DNA from 2 places in the Arthrobacter sp. TmtSoilC51 genome. Region 1 is predicted to be linked to the other one. Evidence: predicted binding sites of a transcription regulator. Region 1 holds the regulator's gene; the other holds the start of a gene.
What was found. Region 1 encodes LexA, which represses DNA repair genes until DNA is damaged. Its sites were predicted from a motif close to TCGAACANNTGTTCGA; they were not measured.
Positions count from the first base shown of each region.

Region 2: a site for LexA is predicted at 6,326-6,341, ahead of ACZ5G6_RS22760 (shikimate dehydrogenase). Genes of this name have one in related genera too.

Region 1 is NZ_AP035877.1:1,813,863-1,824,920, forward strand. It holds gene ACZ5G6_RS08285 (regulatory protein RecX) at 1-135, shown strand, start outside; gene miaB (tRNA (N6-isopentenyl adenosine(37)-C2)-methylthiotransferase MiaB) at 135-1,718, shown strand; gene miaA (tRNA (adenosine(37)-N6)-dimethylallyltransferase MiaA) at 1,741-2,646, shown strand; gene dapF (diaminopimelate epimerase) at 2,709-3,677, shown strand; gene ACZ5G6_RS08305 (class I SAM-dependent methyltransferase) at 3,658-4,272, opposite strand; gene hflX (GTPase HflX) at 4,770-6,332, shown strand; gene ACZ5G6_RS08315 (ATP-dependent DNA helicase) at 6,325-8,382, shown strand; gene lexA (transcriptional repressor LexA) at 8,392-9,135, opposite strand; gene ACZ5G6_RS08325 (LysM peptidoglycan-binding domain-containing protein) at 9,493-9,852, shown strand; gene ACZ5G6_RS08330 (histidinol-phosphate transaminase) at 9,931-11,049, shown strand.
Region 2 is NZ_AP035877.1:4,965,390-4,976,447, forward strand. It holds gene ACZ5G6_RS22735 (alpha/beta fold hydrolase) at 1-526, opposite strand, end outside; gene ACZ5G6_RS22740 (lyase family protein) at 519-1,934, opposite strand; gene pcaG (protocatechuate 3,4-dioxygenase subunit alpha) at 1,931-2,533, opposite strand; gene pcaH (protocatechuate 3,4-dioxygenase subunit beta) at 2,538-3,407, opposite strand; gene ACZ5G6_RS22755 (bifunctional sugar phosphate isomerase/epimerase/4-hydroxyphenylpyruvate dioxygenase family protein) at 3,443-5,314, opposite strand; gene ACZ5G6_RS22760 (shikimate dehydrogenase) at 5,314-6,231, opposite strand; gene ACZ5G6_RS22765 (IclR family transcriptional regulator) at 6,433-7,203, opposite strand; gene ACZ5G6_RS22770 (MFS transporter) at 7,406-8,728, shown strand; gene ACZ5G6_RS22775 (FG-GAP repeat domain-containing protein) at 8,804-11,058, opposite strand, start outside.

The sequences.
Region 1 (11,058 bases):
GATCTCTCGGACCGCGCAGAACGTGACAAGTACACGCGCCGGTTGGCATCAATGCTGGCCCGGAAAGGCTATGCGCCCTCCATGGCCTTTCGGATCGTCGGTGAGGTACTTGCCCAAGCCGGTACCCTTGAGTAGTGAGTTTGACCATTCCTTCCCCCTCAGCAGAAACCACGCCTTCAGCATCAGCATTGGCAGCCAATGCTGATGCCCAAGTGACGAATGCGCCTGCGCCGTTGGAACCGAGGACGTATCAGGTCCGGACGTTCGGTTGCCAGATGAACGTCCACGACTCCGAGCGCATGGCCGGCCTCCTTGAGGACGCCGGTTACGTGCCAGCGGAAGGCGAAGTGGCGGACATCGTGGTCTTCAATACGTGCGCCGTTCGGGAGAATGCCGATAACAAGCTCTACGGAAACCTGGGCCAGCTGCGGCAGGTCAAGGCAGCCAACCCCGGCATGCAGATTGCTGTTGGCGGCTGCCTTGCCCAGAAGGACCGGGAAACCATCGTCAAGAAGGCCCCTTGGGTTGACGCTGTGTTTGGCACCCATAACGTGGGAGCGCTTCCGGCTTTGCTGAAGCGGGCACGGCACAACAACGAGGCCCAACTCGAAATCCTCGAATCGCTGGACGTCTTCCCCTCCACCCTTCCCACCAAACGTGACTCCGTCTATTCGGGCTGGGTCTCCATTTCAGTAGGGTGCAACAACACCTGCACGTTCTGCATCGTGCCCTCCCTTCGCGGCAAGGAGAAGGACCGTCGTCCCGGGGAAATCCTGGCGGAAATTCAGGCCTTGGTGGATGACGGCGCGGTGGAAGTCACGTTGCTGGGCCAGAACGTCAACTCCTACGGCGTGGAGTTCGGTGACCGCCAGGCCTTCTCGAAGCTCCTGCGTGCATGTGGGGAAATTGAAGGCCTGGAGCGCGTGCGCTTCACCAGTCCGCACCCTGCGGCATTCACGGACGACGTCATTGATGCCATGGCCGAGACTCCCAACGTGATGCCCCAGCTGCATATGCCCCTGCAGTCGGGCTCGGACAAGGTCCTCAAGGACATGCGTCGCTCGTACCGGTCCAGCAAGTTCCTGGGCATCCTGGACAAGGTTCGTGATCGTATCCCCGATGCCGCCATCACTACAGACATCATTGTTGGCTTCCCGGGCGAGACCGAGGAAGATTTCCAGGCGACGCTTGACGTCGTGGAGAAGTCCCGGTTCGCCTCAGCCTTCACCTTCCAGTACTCCAAACGGCCTGGGACGCCAGCGGCCGAGCTACCCGAGCAGCTTCCCAAGGCAGTGGTCCAGGAGCGCTATGAACGGCTGACCGCTCTGCAGGACCGTATCGCCGCCGAGGAGAACGCCAAGCAACTGGGTCGCCGGGTGGAAATTCTGGTGACAGCACAGTCTGGCCGCAAAGCGGATGAAACGCACCGCTTGTCGGGGCGGTCCAAGGATCAGCGGCTCGTTCATTTCTCAGTACCTGCCGGAGCAGAAACCCCTCGGCCCGGGGACTTCGTCACCGTGACCATCACCGAGGCCGCTGCGTTCCACCTGGTCGCTGATCCTGCCGGCCCAGGGGATTACACGTTGCGGCGCTCACGGGCGGGTGACGCCTGGGATCGTTCCCAGGCAGATTCCTGTGGTGTTCCCACGCCGGGTGCGGCCTCGGGCAAGCGGGGCGTGTCGCTGGGCATGCCGTCGCTGCCTGTTCGCGGCGCCTGACTGCGTTTGCTTGAGAGATCGAATGGATCCCGCACATGCCGCGCCGCCGGTGATCGCCGTCGTCGGACCAACAGGGTCCGGTAAATCGGATCTGGGCGTCGAGTTGGCGCTGGCCCTCGATGGCGAGGTCATCAACGCTGACGCCCTGCAGTTCTACCGGGGTATGGACATCGGTACGGCCAAGATCCCCGTGGAGGACCGCAAGGGCGTGCCACACCATCTGCTGGACACAAAGGACGTCACGGAGGAAGCCAGCGTGGCGGACTTCCAGGCGGAATGCCGCGAAGTCATCAGTGACATCCACGGACGGGGCAAGCGGGCCATCATGGTGGGCGGCTCCGGTCTGTACGTGCGGGCAGCCCTGGATGTCCTGGAGTTCCCCGGCACGGACCCCGTCTTGCGAAAACAGCTTGAAGACGAATGGGAAACGTTTGGTCTGGGGCCGTTGCGGGCCCGGCTTGAAAAGGTGGACCCGGTCTCGGCAGACCGCCTTGGCGATGCCCGGCGAGTGATCAGGGCGCTTGAGGTCCATGGAATAACGGGCCGCCCGTTCAGCTCGTTCATGCCCCAACGCGAGTACTTCCAGCCAGCCGTGCAGATTGGTTTGTCCGTTGACCGGGAAGTTCTGCGGGAGCGGCTTGCACTCCGTGTACATCGGATGGTGGACGCGGGGCTGCTCCAGGAAGTGGATCGGCTTGATGCAGCGGGCCTGCGGCGGGGCAAGACGGCGTCGCGCGCCTTAGGCTATGCCCAGTTCCTCAAAGTGCTCGACGCTGAAGCCAGTGTCGCTCAAGCAGCCGAGGAGACCATTGTGGCCACGAGGCAGTTCGCGCGTCGACAATTGACATGGTTCCGGGCCGATCCCCGCATTGCCTGGCTCGATTGGCAGGATCCTGAGCTCGTGTCCAAGGCAGTGTCCCTGGCCTAGCCGGGGCTGGTACTGCATACGGCAATTTCTGGCCGAACCTGCCCGGCGGGTAGCCTAGTCCCATGGATCAAACCGCCGCAGTTCCCTCCCAGCAGTCCGCCGCTGCCGGTGCCTCCGCGCCCACTGCCAGCCTTTCCGGAATGGCGTTTTCCAAGGGGCATGGAACGGGCAATGATTTCGTCCTGATTGCTGATCCCGGTGATGTCCACGAGATCTCTCCCGAGCAGGTAGCACAGCTGTGCGACAGGCATCGGGGGATAGGTGGCGATGGCCTTATCCGCGCTGTCCCATCCCGCTACCTGCCTGAAGGCCGCGAACTGCTGGAGCAGGATGCTTCCGCGGAATGGTTTATGGACTACCGTAACGGCGACGGATCGTTGTCGGAGATGTGCGGTAACGGTGTCCGGGTCTTCGTGCATTTCCTCCTCGCCCAGGGCCTGGTTGAGCTCGGACCCGGTGAGTCCTTGACCATTGGAACGCGTGGCGGCATTAAGAAGATTGTGCGCACGGCCGACGGCTATGCCGTGGATATGGGCCCTTGGGAGTTCATCTTCCCGGCAGAAGCCCAAAGTAAAGCCATGGACGCCTTGGTGAGCGCCGACGGCCTGGAAGTGGCAAGGCCCGGACTCTCCGTTAGCATGGGCAACCCGCACACGGTTGTAGCGCTTGCTGAGCTCAGTGAGCTCGCCGCCACGAAACTGTTCACCGCTCCGGTAGTGGATCCCAAGCCTGCCAATGGCACCAATGTCGAGTTCGTGGTGCCCGCTGAACCGCTGGTCCACGATGGCGTGGGAAGTATCACCATGCGCGTCCACGAGCGTGGAGTAGGCGAAACCCAGTCGTGTGGCACCGGTGCGTGTGCCGCTGCCGTCGCGATCCGTCATTGGGCTGGCAGCAGCGCCCCCAATACCTGGCATGTCAACGTTCCCGGTGGCGTGGTGGATGTGAAGTTCTTCCCCGGTGAGGATGGCCGCGAACACGTTGAGCTCAGCGGACCGGCAGTCATTGTGGCTACTGGGACGCTTTCCTGACCCGAAGGATCCTGAAGGACTTTGAAGTGCTTTCGCGGGAGACCGTGAAGGACTTGTCCAATTCGTTGGCCAGCCAGCGTTGAAGGGAGTCCGAGCCCAGGTTCTTCTGGACCACCATCCATGCGTTGCCGCCCGGTGCCAGCCGGGGCAGCCACGTCAGGAGAAGCGAATGTAGTTCGTCCTTGCCGATGCGGATGGGCGGGTTGGACCAGATGGTGTCGAATTCGACGCCGGGGTCTACTTCATGCGGGTGGCTGGCAGTCACATTGTCCAAGCCCAGGGCAGCCGCGTTCTCGTTGGTCAGGGCGATGCAGCGCTCGTTGACATCCACGGCGTAGACCTTTGCCAGGGGTGCCATGAGCCCCATGGTGAGGGCAATAGGGCCCCAACCACACCCAATATCCAGCAGGTTGCCACGGGGCGAAGGCGGTGGAACCTCGGCCAAAAGTACCTTGGTACCCTTGTCCACACCGTCGGGGCTGAAGATGCCCGATGACGTCTGCACGTGACGGGTAGCTCCCGCGAGCTCCACAGTGAGGGGCTTGCGGGTGAACGGTCCGGCCGGTTGGGCGCTGAAATAGTGTGCAGACTCCATAATTTGCCAGATTAGTTGGCTATCGGCGGCTTGGGAAACTGCCACCAGTCGGAGTGGTTTGACACCGGGTGCTAACGTTGGGGGCATGTTCTTGATCTTTGAGTAATCAGCCCGAGCCGATGCAACACATCGGCCAGGCACCCGCCCGCGATGCAGGCCCCGCTTGGCACATCAGCCCAGCGCATGGCCATTCCGCCAGGCAGGTTCCGTCCGGCACAATCTGCATCTCCCGTTATTGGTGTTGCGGATGCTCAGAAGAACATGTCCCACCCCAACTGTCTCGAAGACAGTGGGCTCCAGCCATCTGTCTTTCGGTTGATGGCTTCTGGTGTGGCAATGGATTCTCCAGCAGGACAGGACCTCCCGCGGACCCACACGCTCGATCCCAGCACCACAGGAGGCCCTCTATGGCCGAAGCTCGTCAGCCCACCGCGAATACCGTCCCATTGGACACCAAACAGCACTATTCTGGATATGCCGAACAGTCTAAGGAGACCATGACCACCCAGAAGCACTCCGGATCCGATTCCGACGCCCAGGACATGAGTCCTGAACAAATCCAGGCCGTCATTGACCGGATTCTTTCCAAGGATGTACCCGCAGTGGCATCCGATGACAATGATGCCAAAGGTGTTTTCGGCAGGGCGCAAGCGATCTCCACGCTTGACCACGAACACAGCATTTACGACGGCGACCAGGAAGACCTGGCCGAGCGCCGTGCCCTCCGCCGTACCGCGGGCCTTTCCACTGAACTCGAAGATGTCACCGAAGTTGAATACAGGCAACTGCGCCTGGAGCGCGTTGTCCTGGCCGGCCTTTGGACAGAAGGCACTTTGGCTGACGCCGAGAATTCGCTTCGGGAACTGGCGGCCTTGGCAGAGACTGCCGGATCCGAGGTCCTTGACGGGCTGGTTCAGCGCCGCACCAAGCCGGACCCGGGAACGTTCCTCGGCTCGGGTAAGGCCCAGGAACTCAAAGACATCGTGTCCGCCACTGGCGCCGATACTGTGGTGGTTGACACCGAGCTTTCCCCGTCCCAGAGGCGCGGACTTGAGGACATTGTCAAGGTCAAGGTGGTGGACAGGACCACGCTGATCCTGGATATCTTCGCGCAGCATGCAAAGAGCCGTGAAGGTAAGGCGCAGGTTGAACTCGCGCAACTCGAGTATCTGCTCCCGAGGCTCCGTGGCTGGGGTGACTCCATGTCCCGCCAGGCCGGTGGCCAGGTGGGTGGCGCCGGAGCCGGCATGGGTTCCCGTGGTCCCGGTGAAACAAAGATCGAACTTGATCGCCGCAGGATCCGTACACGCATGGCCAAGTTGCGTCGGGAGATCGCCGCGATGAAGCCGGCCCGCGAGACCAAACGGGCCAACCGCCGTCGTAATGCCGTACCTTCAGTTGCAATCGCTGGCTATACCAACGCCGGAAAGTCTTCGCTCCTGAACCGACTGACGGATGCCGGGGTGCTGGTGGAAAACGCGCTGTTCGCCACCCTGGACCCCACGGTCAGGAAGGCGCAGACACCGGATGGCATCGGCTACACCCTTGCTGACACCGTCGGATTCGTCCGCTCGTTGCCTACGCAGCTGGTGGAAGCCTTCCGCTCCACGTTGGAAGAGGTTGCAGACGCAGACCTGATCCTGCACGTCGTGGACGCCTCCCACCCGGACCCGGAGGGGCAGATCGCAGCAGTACGTGCCGTCTTCACCGAGGTGGACGCCCGCAAGGTTCCAGAAATCATCGTCCTGAACAAGGTGGACGTCGCGGATCCTTTTGTGGTGGAACGCCTGAAGCAGAAAGAGCCGCGGCACGCAGTGGTCTCCACCCGCACAGGCCAAGGCATCCCGGAACTCCTGGAAGAGATCAGCCGGTCCATTCCCAGGCCGGGCGTCCGCCTCGAGGTGCTCATCCCGTACGACCGCGGTGACATGATCAACAAGCTGCACAACTCCGATTCGGAAATCCTGAGCCTCGAGCACGAGGAAAGCGGAACCCGTGTGGTGGCCATGGTCCGTGAAGGATTGGCCGCCGAGCTGGAGTCATTCGTCAGCCATGGTTGAGAAGGTGGCGGCGGACGTCGTCGAGTCGGTGGGGGAGAAGTTCACCCTCGAACTGTTGGACAAAGCTGTTGCTGGAATGGGCGGTCAAAGCCGTGCAGGCCAGCACGAGATGGCAAAACAGGTCACCAGGGCAATCGAGTCCGGTGAACATTTGCTCGTCCAGGCGGGAACGGGGACAGGTAAGTCCTTGGCTTACCTGATTCCGTTGATCGCGCATTCCATGGACAGCGACAAACCGACACTCGTGTCCACCGCTACGTTGGCCCTGCAGACTCAAATTGTGGGCCGGGACCTGCCCCGGCTGTTGGAAACCATAAGCCCGGCCCTTGAACGGCCCGTGAACGTAGCTCTCGTCAAGGGTCGGGCAAATTATGTCTGCCTGCAAAAGCTCGAAGGGGGCTTCCCCAGCGAGGAGCCGTCGGAAGGCCAACTGTTTTCCCTTGGCGAGGACACCAGCGTGCCGCATTTCGCAGCGGCCGTTGGGGGCCCGTCGTCGCAATTGGGCAAGGAAGTAGTACGGCTCCGCGAGTGGGCCGAAACGACCCCCACAGGGGACCGGGATGAACTAATGCCTGGCGTCACGGATCGTGCCTGGCGGCAGGTGTCTGTGACGTCAATGGAGTGCTTGGGAGCACAGAAGTGCCCACTTGCCGAGGAGTGCTTCAGCGAGCTGGCGCGCGCCAGGGCCGCCGAAGCCGACGTCGTAGTCACCAACCACGCCATGCTGGCCGTGAGCGCGTTTGAAGGACTCGCAGTCTTGCCTGAATATGACGTCGTGGTGGTTGACGAAGCCCACGAGCTTCAGGACCGGGTCACGGGGGCCGTTTCGGGCCAGTTGTCCGTGGCGATGGTCCATGCGGCCGCCTCGAGCGCCCGCAAACACACGGCCATCACCGTTGACGCCCTGAATGCTGCTGCGGACCGGCTGGATATGGCTATTGCCGGAGTCCCCAACGGTTTGCTGCCCAATGGGCTCAACGACGAACAACTTGACTGCCTGGACCAACTGCGGGATGCCACCCGCGCCGCGTTGTCGGATTCGAAGACTGACTCTTCAAACGCGGTCGACGGCGGTCGGCAGCTTGCGCGCTCCCGGCTCATGCTCATTCTGGAACTGTGCGAGAGGATGCTCGCCGCCAAGGAGAACCGTGAAGTGGTGTGGTTCTCCAGAAACAGCACCTTCGATCCCCAGCAGGGTTACTCCCAGCCGGATGAGACATCGCCGGCACTGATCAACATCGCCCCACTCAGCGTGGCGGGGAGGCTGCGGGAAGGCCTATTTGCAGGGCACACAGTGGTGCTGACTTCCGCGACGCTGGCAATTGGATCGGCGTTTGAGCCTGCAGCGGGCGGCCTCGGACTGATCGGGGACGGGGCGCCGAGCTGGACCGGCTTGGACGTCGGATCACCCTTTGACTATCCCAAGCAGGGCGTCCTCTACGTGGCCAAACACCTGCCTAAGCCCGGCCGCGGTACGTCGGCCGAGGCCCTCGATGAGCTCGAAGACCTCATCCGTGCATCCGGCGGGGGAGCCTTGTGCCTGTTTTCCTCACGGCGGGCGGCCGAGGAAGCCGCAGACGCCATGCGCCCGCGGCTGGATGTGGACATCCTCTGCCAGGGCGAATCCACCATGGCAGCGTTGGTAAAGCAATTTGCCGATGAACCGGACACCTGCCTCTTCGGCACGATGTCCCTGTGGCAAGGCGTTGACGTCCCTGGTGGTTCATGCCGCCTTGTGGTGATCGACCGCATTCCGTTCCCGAGGCCCGACGATCCGCTGATGACTGCACGCTCGCGGGCCGTTGCGCAGTCCGGGGGCAACGGGTTCATGGCGGTGTCGGCTACCCACGCGGCAATTCGCCTTGCGCAAGGCGCAGGGCGCCTTATTCGCTCTACCGCCGACAAAGGTGTGGTGGCGGTGCTGGACTCACGGCTTTCCACCGAACGGTACGGAGGGTTCCTGCGCGCCGCATTGCCACCGTTTTGGGCGACGACGGATCGCAACGTGGTGCGCGGCGTTCTGGAACGCCTGGGCACAAAGAAAACGTAGGCGAACGCCTTAGAGGGAACGCAGGACAGAGACGACCTTGCCCATAATGGTGGCTTGGTCTCCCAGAATCGGTTCGTACTGCGTGTTCTGGGGCAGCAGCCATGTGTGTCCGTCGCGCTGGCGGAAGGTTTTCACTGTGGCTTCGTCGTCCAGGAGGGCGGCGACGATGTCGCCGTTGATGGCGTCGTTCTGTCGCCGGACAACTACCCAGTCACCATCACAAATGGCGGCATCGATCATTGAGTCGCCAGCGACCTTCAACATGAACAGTTCGCCGTGGCCCACCAACTGCCGGGGCAAGGGCAGGACGTCCTCAATGGTCTGGTCGGCGAGGATTGGCCCGCCGGCTGCAATCCTTCCCACCAAGGGCACCATTGCGGTGTCGCTGGCACTGGCCAATTCCGTCACAGCGAGTCCACCTGCGCTGCGCAGTGTGGTGGCCGCTTCCACGCCGGGAATCGTCCCGCCATCAAGCGTCAATGGCATGAGGACTTCCATGGCGCGGGGGCGCTTGGGATCCCTCCGTAAGTACCCGAGCTTTTCCAACTGCGAGAGCTGGTGCGTGACGCTGGACAGGCTTGCGAGACCAACGGTGTCCCCGATTTCGCGCATACTCGGCGGATACCCGTTGTCATTGACGGACCGCTGAATGGTTTCCAGTATTTTCTTCTGCCGGACAGTCAGGCTTTTGGGACTCTTTTGAGGCTGCTGGCTCCGCAGGGGTACCCCGCCGCCGGTGGCTTTCGCTGCCATGTTCGCCAATGCCCTTCCGTTCCGCCCGGTCACGATCCGAAGTGTGCCCGGGGATGGTCGGGTCTGAAAAATGTCAGACCCTCCTGTTCCACTGAAACAGTGCCTGTTTCTTCACTCAAACCTAGGCCAGGCACAGGCGTTTATCAAACATTCGTTCTAGCGAGTCTCGACACCGTTCGTTGATAAGTGCTAAAAATGTCATAGCAAGTTTCGAATATGTGTTCTATAAACGCGGACCATCGGCTGGATGTTCGAAGAAAGTGTTCGAACATCCGGACGTTGATCCAAGCGAACACAAGGAATTGGCAGCCGGCAACGGGCATCCGATGCAGGCAATCGCTCAGAAGGGCTCAGCTCATGTCCGCAATCTCAACGTTCCACGAATTCCGCAACACCCCGGCGCCTACGCGTCTCCGGCTTACCCGGCGCGGCAGGATCGTCTTCTTCGGCATCCCTGCCATGCTGCTCCTTGCCGCACTGCTGAGCCTGGCCGGCTTCATCAACTCTCCCGCCAAAGCCTCGGATACGCGGGCCCAGTTGCAGCCGCCCGTTGCTGTCACGGTTACTGTCCAGCCCGGGCAGTCCCTGTGGGGCATTGCTGGTGCGGCCGCTCCTGAGCGCGACCCCCGCGATGTCATCGCGGAAATCATCCAGTTGAACGACCTCCGCGGAGGACGCATCCAGCCGGGCCAGCAGCTTTTCGTTCCCGCCAACTAAACGGTCGGCCGGGTGCGCAAAAAGCGCCTCCGGCGTCACAGTTACTCCGCAGTCGCACTGGCACCTTAAACTGTCTTGGTGAGTGACCAGCTTGAGCGACTTGACCGACTTCCCCTCCGGACCAATCTGCGTGGACTGAGCCCGTATGGCGCACCGCAGCTTGACGTCCCGATTTTGCTCAACGTCAACGAGAACACCCATGGCGTGCCGGCAGATGTGCAAGCGGCGATCACCGAGGCCGTTGCTGCCGCGGCTACTGGCCTGAACCGGTATCCTGACCGCGAATTCACGGAACTCCGTGAATCCCTGGCGGATTACCTCGGACACGGGCTTTCCGCGGACAACATCTGGGCCGCGAACGGCTCCAACGAGGTCCTGCAACAGATTTTGCAGGCCTTTGGTGGCCCCGGGCGCAAGGCATTGGGTTTCCCTCCCACGTATTCCATGTACCCGTTGCTTGCCAGTGGCACCGACACCGAGTATGTCCGCGGCGTTCGTGCTGATGACTATGGGCTGGACGCAGCTTCTGCTGCTGCCCAGGTGAAGGAGACTGGCGCAAATATCGTCTTCCTGTGCTCTCCGAACAACCCCACTGGCACCGGACTGGGTTTGGACGTGGTCGAAGCCGTGTACGAGGCGGGCGAGGCGAGCCAAGCTATCGTCATCGTGGACGAGGCCTACCACGAGTTCGCGCACGACAACACACCAAGCGCACTGACGCTGCTTGCCGGACGGGAGCGCTTGATCGTTTCACGCACCATGAGCAAAGCCTTTGCCCTGGCTGGTGCCCGCCTGGGTTACATGGCCGCCGCACCTGAGGTTGCGGATGCCATTAGGCTCGTCCGGCTGCCGTACCACCTTTCAGCAGTCACGCAAGCCACCGCTTTGGCAGCCCTCAACCACCGCGAAGCGCTCATGGCTGACGTCGAGGACATCAAGGTCCAACGCGATCGCATTGTGACCGAACTCCTTCGAATGGGACTCAAGCCCTCGGCCTCGGACTCCAATTATGTGTTCTTTGGCGGTCTGGAGAACCCGCACGCCATTTGGCAGGGGTTGCTGGAGGCGGGTGTCCTGATCCGCGACGTCGGAATTCCCGGACACTTGCGGGTGACTGCCGGAACGGAGAAGGAAACAACGGTCTTCCTTGAGGCCTTGGAAACCCTCCTGGGCAGCCCGGCGTCCCAGCCCAACTAAACTTGTCAA
Region 2 (11,058 bases), 2.0 Mb from region 1:
AGTCGCGGAGGGCGTGCAGGAGGCGGCTGCTGACCTCGGGTTGGCGATCCATGAATCCGGCAGCGAACCAACGCTGCGCGGAACCCTGGATCATCACCGGCGTGCCCTGCGCGCGCACGGTTTCGGCCCGCTCCAGCCAGCCTTCGGGAGTGCCGATCTTGGCGCCGGTGCACTGGACGGACAGGCTGCGGAGGCGGTCGCCGTGCTTGATGCCAAGTTGCAGCCCGGTGGCGCCGCCCAGCGAGACGCCCGCGTAGTGAAAGTTCGCGCCCGGGCTCACGGAATCAACAAGATCGACGACGGCGTCAGCCAGTTCCGCCATATCGAAACCTTCCGTGGCGGCTGGCGAGATGCCGTGGCCGGGGAGGTCCCATGCGACGACGTCGTACTCGTCGCCCAGGAGGGCAGCGGTTTCGGTCCAGAGCACGGTGGAGGTGCCCAGCGACGGGCCGACAACCAAGAGCGGCTTCGCTCCCAGTTCGCGCTGCGGGGAGAGCAGCACGGCCTTGACAGTTGGCTTAGCCACGAGTGGCTCCTTTCGATGGTCCAGTGAAGTCCGGGTAGGCGGCGAGGATCCGGCGGCTGATTTCGGCGGCTTCGCCGAGGTAGCTTGCGGGATCCATGAGTGCTTCGAGTTCGGCGTCGGAGAGCTTGTCCGCGGGGACCGTTTCGCGAAGCAGCTTGGTGTAGATACGGGACTGCTCGGCGGCCGGCGCCTTCAGCGTTTCGTCGACGACTGCCTGCAGCTTCTGCTTTCCATCGGTACCCAGGAGAGGTGCGACGGCGGCCACCACACCTTCGCTAAGCAGCAGCGGTCCCGAGATTTCCAGGTTGTGGCGCATGGCCTCGGGGAAAACGCGGAGGCCTTCCGTGAGCTCCCTAAGCTGTGAAGCTGCGCCCAAAGCAAGGGCCAAGAGCTGGCGGAGGGCTGGCCATTCGCTGTGCCAGGCACCGTCCGGGCGCTCGTCGTTGAAGGTTGCCGCGGCGAGGTGCAGCTGCGACGCGAGGCCGGGGGCCTGCAACGCGGCGCTGCGGACGAGCACGGAGAGCACAGGGTTCTGTTTCTGCGGCATAGCGGAAGACACGCCACGTCCGGCAGCCAGCGGTTCGCCGAGTTCGCCCACTTCGGGCCGGCTTAGGAAGAGCAGGTCCGCGGCGATCTTGCCGAAGGAATCGATGAGGGCCGCAAGCCCATCACCGAGGGCCGTAACGGCGAGGCGGTTGGTGTGCCACGGAGCTGCCACTGAAGCCAGCCCGAGCTTCGAAGCCAGGGAATCGGCAAGAGTGAACGGTGTTGAGTCCGAACCCAAAGTCAGCTTGGTGGCCGAAGCCAGCGTTCCACCTGCACCCCCGAACTGGACCGGCAACTCAAGAGATTCGAGGCGTGAAGCCGCAGCAGCAACCCCCTGGAACCACTGTGCAGCCTTGAGCCCGAACGTATACGGAAGCGCATGCTGCGTCAGGCTCCTGCCAACGCACAGCGTGTCCGCATGCTGTTCCGCCAAGGTGGCGAGCGCCGTCGTCGTGCCGTTGACGTCAACCAGCAACGCTGAAACGGTGCGGCTGGCGAGGAGCATGAGTGCGGTGTCAAGAACGTCCTGGCTGGTCAGCGAGGTGTGGACGGCCTTGCCGGCGCCACCGGAGGCGTCCAACTCCCGGACGCGCCCGCGCAAGTCACCCAGCAGGGGAATCACCGGGTTGCCTCCGCCTTGGGCGCGCTCGGCGATCGAGGCGGCATCATAGGAGCCGGCGTTGGCGGCTTCGGCCACGACGGCGGCGGAACCGGCAGGGACGAGTCCCGCCTCCTCGAGGACAACCGCCCAGGCGGCTTCGACGTCGAGGATTGCCGCGATCACGGCGCGGTCGCCCGTCAGCGCCGCCACAGCGGGCGACGCCGAGACGGGGCTAAGGAGGCCGAAGTCGCCGTTGGTCATTCTGAGGTACCCGCGTTGCCCGTTGCCAGATCAAGTGAACCGTCCTGCTGGAAGTCCAGGAACACGGTCTCGTCGCCGCCCTGCAATCGGATGTCCCAAGTGAGCCCGCCGTCGGGGTCGCGGCGCGCGATCAGCGTCTTGCGGCGCTCCGGGTCCAGGGAGCTCAGCAGCGGGTCATTGGCCAGTGCTTCCTCGTTTTCCGGCAGGTAGACGCGGGTGAAGAGACGGTTCATGAGGCCGCGTGCGAAGACGGCTACGGAGATGAACGCCGCAGCACCGGGCTTGGTGGGGCCGGGGTTAACCGTGGTGAAGGTGTAGACGCCGGAGTTGCCGACCGAGCCGCGGCCCCATCCGGTGAACGTGTAGCCGTCACGGACCAGGGAGCCGGTGCGCTGGACGATGTTGCCTTCGGAGTCCGGCTGCCAGATTTCAAGGATGGCGTCCGGGATGGTGTGGCCTGCGCCGTCGTAAACGGTTCCCTGCAGGCGGATGCTGCCGGGGCTGCCCGGAGCCAGCAATTCGTTGTCCTTGTTAAAGGGAAGGGCGTAGCCGTAGAAGGGGCCTACTGTCTGGCCCGGTGTGGGTGTCAGCTTGCTCATGTGCCTACTCCTCGTCCCCGGCATCGCCGAATGCTTCGTTTTCCGTCCACGTCCGCTTGGAACCGGTCAGGATGATGTCCCACTTGTAGCCAAGCGCCCACTCGGGGCTGGTGAGCTCATGGTCGTACTGTGCCACGAGGCGGTCGCGGGCATCCTGGTCCACGATCGACTGGTAGATGGGATCCAGCGGGAAGAGCTGATCGCCCGGGAAGTACATCTGGGTGACGATGCGCTGCGTGAACTCCGAGCCGAACATGGAGAAGTGGATGTGGGCCGGGCGCCAGGCGTTCAGGTGGTTCTTCCACGGGTAAGCGCCAGGCTTGATGGTGGTGAAGCTGTAGGAGCCGTCCGGACCGGTGATGCAACGGCCGACGCCGGTGAAGTTGGGGTCCAGCGGGGCGGGGTGCTGGTCGCGCTTGTGGATGTAGCGGCCGGCTGCGTTGGCCTGCCAGATCTCCACGAGCTGGCCGGCAACCGGGCGTCCGTCGCCGTCCAGGACGCGGCCCGCGACGATGATGCGCTCACCCTGCGGCTCGCCGTTGTGCTGGATGGTCAGGTCCGATTCCAGTGCGTGCACATCCTGGTGGCCGAACGCGGGCGAGTAGAGCTCGATTGTCTCCGGGTCCGCGTGGTGCAGGCTCTTGGTGGGGTGGCGAAGGATGCTGCTGCGGTACGGCGCATAGTCCAAGCGCGGCATGGTCTCGGGACCCTTGCCGTTCTTGAGGGCCTCGGCATAGCTGTCTGCGATGGCCTTAATCTCAGCACTGAGATCCGCCTGCGTTTCCACTTTCTTGGAATCATGCGCGGCATGTGGCTCAGCGGGAGGCACGAGCTCTTCGGATTCGAGCTGTTGTGCGGTCTGGTCTTGCGGCACAGCGCGCTCCTTTCATTGGATGGGTTCTTACGGGTTCAGTTGCGGTGGAGCGAGTCGTATTGGACGGCGTGGCGAACCGGTGCATTCGGTGCTCCGTAGCCGTCGTAGTTGCCGCGGCGTTCCACCATTTCGAAGAACACGCTGCCAACCGTGGCGGTGTAGAAGTGGAGGAATTCGCCCTTGGCGTCACGGTCGTATAGGAGGTTGAGCTCCTTGAGGGTTGCCAGGAAGCCGGGTTCGAGGTCGAATCGGGCGTCCAGGTCCTCGTAGTAGTTGGCCGGGATCTCCAGGAATTCGAGGCCGCGATCGCGTGCGGACCGGGCCGTTGCCACGAGGTCGTCCACGGCGAAAGCGATGTGTTCCTGGTAGGTCTTGCGTGCAGTCTGCGCCTGCTGGGCGGGGGCGAGATTAAGGACCAGCCTGACCGCGCCGTTGCTGGTCTCCATGACCTGCGAGCGCACCAGGCCGCTGGGGCTTGGGACCTCGGCGAAGGGCTGCGGTTCCAGGGCCAGGGCGCTGGTGTAGAAGAGGACGGCTTCGTCGAAGTGCTGCCATGGCTGGGCGAGGTTCACGTGGTCAATCACAGCGTTCTGCGCGCTGGAAACGTGCTCGAGCCCCTCACCAAACTCGTGCGTCCAGGCGGCTGTGCCATCCGGGCTGCCCTGGCAGAGGAAGATTTCGGTGGAGTCCGGCGCGGAGATGCCTTGGAAGACTTCCTCATCGGCCTGGACCTTGCGGGCAACCACCGGGGCCTTGAGCTGCTGGGCGCGAGCGGAGGCAATCACTGGAGAGTCGACGTCGAACCCCAAAGCGGCGATAGCCGGTTCCGAGTGCGACGCCGCTTGCTCGTTGATGATTACGCGGGCATGGCCCATGGTCCACAGCTGGACATCCTTGGTGCGGTGCCGGCCCTCGAATTCGAAGCCAAGCTGGCCCAGGAGCTTCTCGAGCTGGGCGGTGTCGTCGGCCTTAACCTCGGCAAAGTTGAAGCCGGCGGGCTCGTTCACCTTGGGCAGCGTGGCCAGTTCCATGGGATAACGACGGCGGGAGGCGGCTGCTGCTTCGGTTCCAGCTTCCGCGGAGGTGCTCGCCAGCCACTTAGCGCTCTGCTCCTCCAGCCAGATCAGGGAACGCATGGCATCGATGGCCGTGCGCTCAACGTCTGACTGGCGGAAGACGTCGTTGAAGACTTCGAGCGAAACCGGGCCCGTGTAGCCAGCCCGGACCACGTGGCCCATGAACTTGGCGAGCTCGAACTGGCCCTCACCCGGGAACACACGGTAGTGCCGGCTCCAGGACAGCACGTCCATGGATAGCTTGGGGGCGTCGGCAACCTGGACGAAGAAGATCTTCTCAGCGTTGATGTCCTCGATCGGCGCCGTGTCCCAGTCGCGGGAAAGGATGTGGAACGAGTCCAGGCAGGTTCCGAGGTTGGGGTGGTCCACCATCTCGACCAGGCGATGCGCGTGCTCGTAGTCGTTGACGTACTTTCCCCAGGCCAAGGCTTCGTAGGCGACCTTGACTCCATGGTCCCCGGCCAGCTCGGCGAGTTCCGCCAGCTGGGAGGCGCGGAGTTCGTCGTCGTCGATCGTTGCAGTGGCGACGTTCGAGCAGACAAGGATGGTGTCCATGCCCAGGCGGGACATGAGCTTGAACTTGGCCTCAGCCCGCCTCAGGTTGGCCTTCAGCAGGTCCGGAGTGACGCCGTCGAAATCCCGGAACGGCTGGTAGAGATCCAGGCCCAAACCCAGATCAGCGGCCATTTTCCGCACGTCCTCGGGGCTCAAGGGCGAGGTGACGAGGTCCTGCTCGAAGATCTCAATGCCGTCGAAGCCCGCGATGGCGCAGGCCTGCATCTTCTCTTTCAGCGTGCCGGACAGGCAGACCGTGGCGATTCCGGTGCGCATCAGTGGGCCGCCTTTGCCAGAGCCGGCAATTCGGTAGCGGCGAGCGCATCCTCGACGGCGATCAGCTCCAGGAAGTGGGCCCGCATGCGGTCGCGATCGGCGTCGTGGCCTGTGAAGAGCCGGAAGGCGTCGGCGGCCTGACCGACCGCCATGCGTCCGCCGTCGAGAACCTTGCAGCCCTTGGCGCGCGCTTCGCGGATCAACTGCGTCTCGATGGGGCGGTAGACGATGTCCGCAACCCAGTGCCGCGGTTCCAGGAGGTCGATGTCCAGCGGCAGCCCGGGGTGGGCGGCCATGCCGATAGGGGTGCAGTGAACCAAGCCATCGGCGAGGGGCATGATCTGCGGGAGTTCGCCCGTGCTCCGCGGCGTGACCGTGGCGGCCGGGAAGAGTTCGCCAAGTTCGGCGGCGCGCTCTGCGGCCCGGGCCGGGTCCATGTCCACCAGGTCAAGCGTGCTGACGCCGGCGGTGAGCAGGGCGTATGCGACGGCTGAACCGGCGCCGCCCGCGCCCAACTGGACCACGCGGTCCAGCTTTGCCTCCGGCAGCCCGTTGGTGAGTGCCGCGCCGAAGCCGGAGAAATCGGTGTTGTGGCCGATGAACCGGCCGTCCTGAATGAGGACTGTGTTGACGGCACCCAGGCGACGGGCGTCGTCGGAAATTTCGTCAAGGTGCTCAAGGACCAGCTGCTTGCACGGGTGCGTGATGTTCAGTCCGTTGAAGCCCATGCGTTGGGCTGCGACCAGGAGATCCCCGACGGCGGTGGCCGGCAACGCGAGTTCCAGCAGGTCGATGGGGCGGTACAGCAAGCGAAGGCCCTGCACATCGGCTTCGCGTTCGTGCATGGGCGGAGTCAGCGACGGCATGACGCCTTCGCCAATCAGGCCCACCAGAACGGACTCGGCTCGGTTGCTCATCCTAAAGCTCCTTTGACTTCAGCACCGCGGCCTTTGGCGCTTTCTGGGGCGTCGCCGGCCGGGTGATATTCAGATTACTACAAGTGTTCATATTCCGCACGCTTGTTCTTATCGCGAACATTTGCGGGGAGCTAACCCAACTAGGGGACAGATAACGTCCCAATGAGGGCTCATACCGACAGGTGCTGTCCCCCAGTTGGGTCAGCGCTGGGGCAGTCGGGCCGCGAGTTCAGCCGCGGCTTCCTGAAGTGTTGGCACGTGCGCGATGAGTTCCTCCATGGTGAGTCGGAACACCGGCACTGCCGTTGCGATCGAGGCGAAGGCGTGACCCTGCGAGTTGAGCACCGGCACGGCTACCGCACGCATGCCGATCTCGTTTTCTTCGTCCATCACGGCGTAACCCTGACGGCGAACCTGCTCAATCTCCTCGCGGAACTTGTCGCGATCGGTGATGGAGTGTTCCGTGAGCGGGTCCAACGGCAGTTCTTCGAGGAGCCGTTTCCGCTCGACCTCTTCTTCGAAAGCCACAATGGCCTTGCCCACAGATGTCGTGTGCAGGGCTCCCAGGTGGCCGGGATCGCTGGTAACGCGGAAGGTCTTGGGGCCGTCCACCTTGTTCACCGTCAAATGATGATTGCCGTCCCGCACTGAGAGGATAGTGGCCTCATGGGTCCGCTCCGTAACCCGCTGGAGGACCGGCAAGGCAGTGGCAGCAAAGCCGTGGTGGTTGGAAACGCGCTGCCCCAGCTGGAACACGCGCAGGCCCAGGTGGTACCTGCGGCCATCCGGCTCGTAGTCGACAAAGCCGTCCCGCGTCAGCGAGCCCAGGAGCCGATACGTCGTACTGAATGGCAGGCCGGCGCTCCGGGCCAGGTCGGCAGCACTGGCACCCTTCGGTTCATTGCCGAGCAGCACCAGAAGGCTCAAGGCCTTTCCGACCATGTCTGTTTTTGTGTCCTCTTTCACACTCACAGTGAAATGCTCTCATATCGTGAGAGCTATTTCTAGATGGTGGCGAGTTCTCTTGACAAGTGACCCCACTCACAGTCATTATTGCTGTATTGCACAAGTAGCTCTCACCATGTGGTTACTTTGGGGATGGTCAGGCCGCACCTCGCTCTGGTCTTCCCGTAGAAGCTAGATCCGCGACATCGTCGTCACAGAAGGAACACCCATGAGCCACACAATGCCGTCAGCGACGCCAGGCACAGTCACCCCCGCAGGAACTCCCAAGAAAGCAGCCCTCGCCAGCTTCCTCGGAAGCGCAGTGGAGTACTACGACTTCTTCATCTTCGGCTCCGCCGCCGCCTTGATCTTCCCCCACGTGTTCTTCCCGGACGCGGACACCAATGCAGCCATCATGTCCTTCGCAACCTTCGGCTTCGCCTACGTTGCCCGCCCAGTAGGCGCCGTCATCCTCGGGCACTTCGGCGACAGGATCGGCCGGCAAAAGGTACTCATGTTCACACTAGTCCTGATGGGGGCCGCGACCTTCGTGATCGGCTGCCTCCCGGACTTCAAGACCATTGGCTGGTGGGCTCCGGTCCTGCTGGTGCTTGCCCGTCTCGCCCAAGGTCTTTCGGCCGCCGGCGAGCAGGCCGGCGCCTCGTCGATGACGCTGGAGCACGCTCCGGACAACCGCCGCTCGTTCTTCACGTCGTGGACGCTGACCGGCACCCAGGGCGGCCAGATCCTGGCGGCGCTTGTCTTCATTCCAGTTCTCGCGCTCCCTGACGAGATCAAGTACGGCATCGGCTGGCGCATCCCGTTCTGGCTCAGCGCAGTAGTGGTGGTCGTGGCCTACTTCATCCGCCGTACCCTGCATGAGCCGCCGGCATTTGCAGAGGCCAAGAAGAACAACCAAATCGCCAAACTGCCCATTGCCGACCTCTTGAAGCTTCACTGGCGCGACGTCCTCCGCGTGGTGTGCTGTGCATTCATCGCCGCAGTGAGCACGGTATTCGGAACCTTGGCCATCAAGTACGCCCAGGACGTTGCCCACGTCAGCGGCACCATCACCTTGTGGCTCGTTGTGGTTGCCAACATCGTTGCCCTCGGTACCCAGCCGCTCTTCGGCATGCTCGCCGACAAGATCGGCCGGAAGCCCGTCTTCATCTACGGTGCTGTGGCCAGCGCCATCATGACTCCGGTGTTCCTGCTGACCCTCGAATCCGGCAATGTACCGCTGATGTTCCTGGTCTCCGTAGTGTTCTTCTCCTTCGGGTACGCTGCGGCCAACGCCGTGTGGCCGTCCTTCTACGGTGAAATGTTCAGCACCAAGGTCCGCTTCTCCGGCCTGGCCATCGGTACGCAGCTCGGCTTCCTCATGGCAGGCTTTGCTCCGACCATCGTCACCGCCCTCGGTGGCACCAAGCCTGGCGGCTGGGTCCAGATCTCCATCTTCACGGCAGTCATCTGTGCGATCGCAGCGGTATCAGCCCTTACGGCCCGCGAATCCGCCAAGGTTCCCACCGCGAAGCTCGGACTGCACAAGTAAGTCGCCGCAGCTGCCAGCCCAGGCAATGGAAAGCCCGGAATGTCCTCTGACATTCCGGGCTTTCCGCTGAAGTACCTACCGCGGGTTCAGCACCACTGGCATGAACTTCCCCGCACCCGTCCCGGAGTACAGCAGCAGCGTTCCGTCCCCGGCGACTCCCACCACAGAGGGGCCGCCTGTACCCGTGAACCTATTGCCGAGGGAAGCGATGCTGGAGAACATGTTCCATCCCGACCCAAGGTAGGAGCGCGCAAGGAAGCCGCCAGAGCCGTTGCCCGGGTAGAGCCAGAGCCCGCCATCGCCAGCTCGGCCAAGGAGGTCTTCCCTGCCGTCGCCATTGAAATCACCGGCCTGCAGGACCAGGTTGAACATATCCCAACCGGTGCCGATCTGCTTGCGGGCAAGGAAGCCCCCGGAGCCATTGCCAGGGTAGACCCACAGCACGCCATCGCCGGACCCGGCCACAATGTCCGGTTTTCCGTCACCCGTGAAATCGCCCGGGGCCAGCAGCTGTTCGAAGCCTTGCCATCCGGTGCCAATCTGCTTGCGTGTCAGGAACTGTCCCGTTCCATCTGTCGGGTAGAGCCACAGCGTCCCATCGGAAGCCCGGGCCACAAGGTCGGGATGCGAATCGCCGTCGAAATCGCCGGCACTCATCACCGACGTGAACTGGCCCCAGCCCCACCCAACCTGAACACGTGGAAGGAAGCTGCCCGATCCGTTGCCCGGATAAAGCCACAACGCTCCGTCAGTTCCGCGCGCCAGGATGTCGGCGGCAGCATCGCCGTCGAAATCGCCTGCTTCCCACACCTGACGGAACTGGTTCCAGCCAGTCCCGATCGCAAGCCGATCCGCGAAGCCACTGCCGTCACCCGGATAGAGGGTCATGCCCCCGCCCGCTGCTGCCGTCAGGACGTCCACGCGTTTGTCGCCCGTGAAGTCCCGGCCGCCAACGATGTCACCTACACCGTTCCAACCAGTTCCGACGGCGGCACGCGGCAGGAAGCCTCCCTTGCCATCGCCCGGGTAGACATAGAGCGTGCCATCGCCGGCCCGCGCCAGCAGACCCGGAGCCCCGCCGCCGAACGAACCTGACGCTGCCAGGCTGTTGAAAGAATCCCAACCTTGGCCGATCTGCGTTTGGGCGAGGAAACCACCCGCCCCATTGCCTGGATACAGCCACAAGCGGCCATCCGCGCCGGCGGCAATGAGGTCGCTCCGGCCATCGGCGTTGAAGTCCCCCGCCGCGACCAACTGGGTGAAGCCCTGCCAACCAAAACCGACCTGGCTCCGGGAAAGGAAGCCGCCTTTCCCATTGCCGGGATAGAGCCACAGTGCGCCATCGCTGGTCCGTGCAAGGATGTCCGCAAAGCCGTCACCGTTGAAGTCCGACGTTCCCAGGACGGCGTTGAAAATGCCCCAGCCAGAGCCGATCTGCACCGGATCATCCAGCCGGTTTCCCGGGAGGCCGCTGAAGAGAAGCAGGGAACCATCGGCTTCGCGGGAAATGACGTCGGCCAGTTTGTCGCCGTCGAAGTCGCCCGCGGAGAAACGCATGCGTGCCTTGAGTTTGGGATCTGCATTGATAGTTACGGTGGCCGAGGTAGTGGAGACGGAGTTGATCGTCACCTGGGTGCCCGTGTAGGTGGTGAAGGTGCTGCCGGCCTGCCACGCGTGATTCTTGGCGTACCAAGGCTCAGTGAAGGGGATGGTGGATGGCATGAGGATCAGCGATGAGGCGATGGTGGCGCCGCCGCGCTGGACGATCTTGACTCCCCTATTGCCGGGGGGCCTGCCATCTTCCCCAAGGTAGCTGTCGTACCCTACCGGCTGCCTGAGTTCCAGATAGTAGACCTCTTTGCTGATTGGGTCCGTGAACTTGATGGCGCGTTGTGCCTCCGTGCCGCCCCATGGCTTGAGGGTGTAGCTCTTGACGCCCGTGGCCACGCCGACATCGCGGATTTCGTCTCCGCGGCCCAGCCCTGCGTAGTCCCAGAAGCTGGAGCTCACCACCGGCTGGGCATACTGCGCAGCGCCCATGAGGTCCGTGGTGTCGCCGTATTCACGGATATAGCAAGACGTGTCCGTGAACCGCCCGGTGCTGTCCACGCCGACGTCGGAAGCTCCGCTACCGCACTGCAGCGCGTCCGCGTGCATGAGGCCAATGACGTGTCCGAATTCGTGGCTCATCACATTGTTGGAGAAGTTACTGAGCTGCGGCATGAGCACACGCCCGCTGTAGCTGCCGCTGCTGTAACCCGCGCCCAGTGCGTTTCCCGAGAGAGTCGACGTGGGAATGAAGATCACCAGCGCCGTGTACGGGCTGGCCG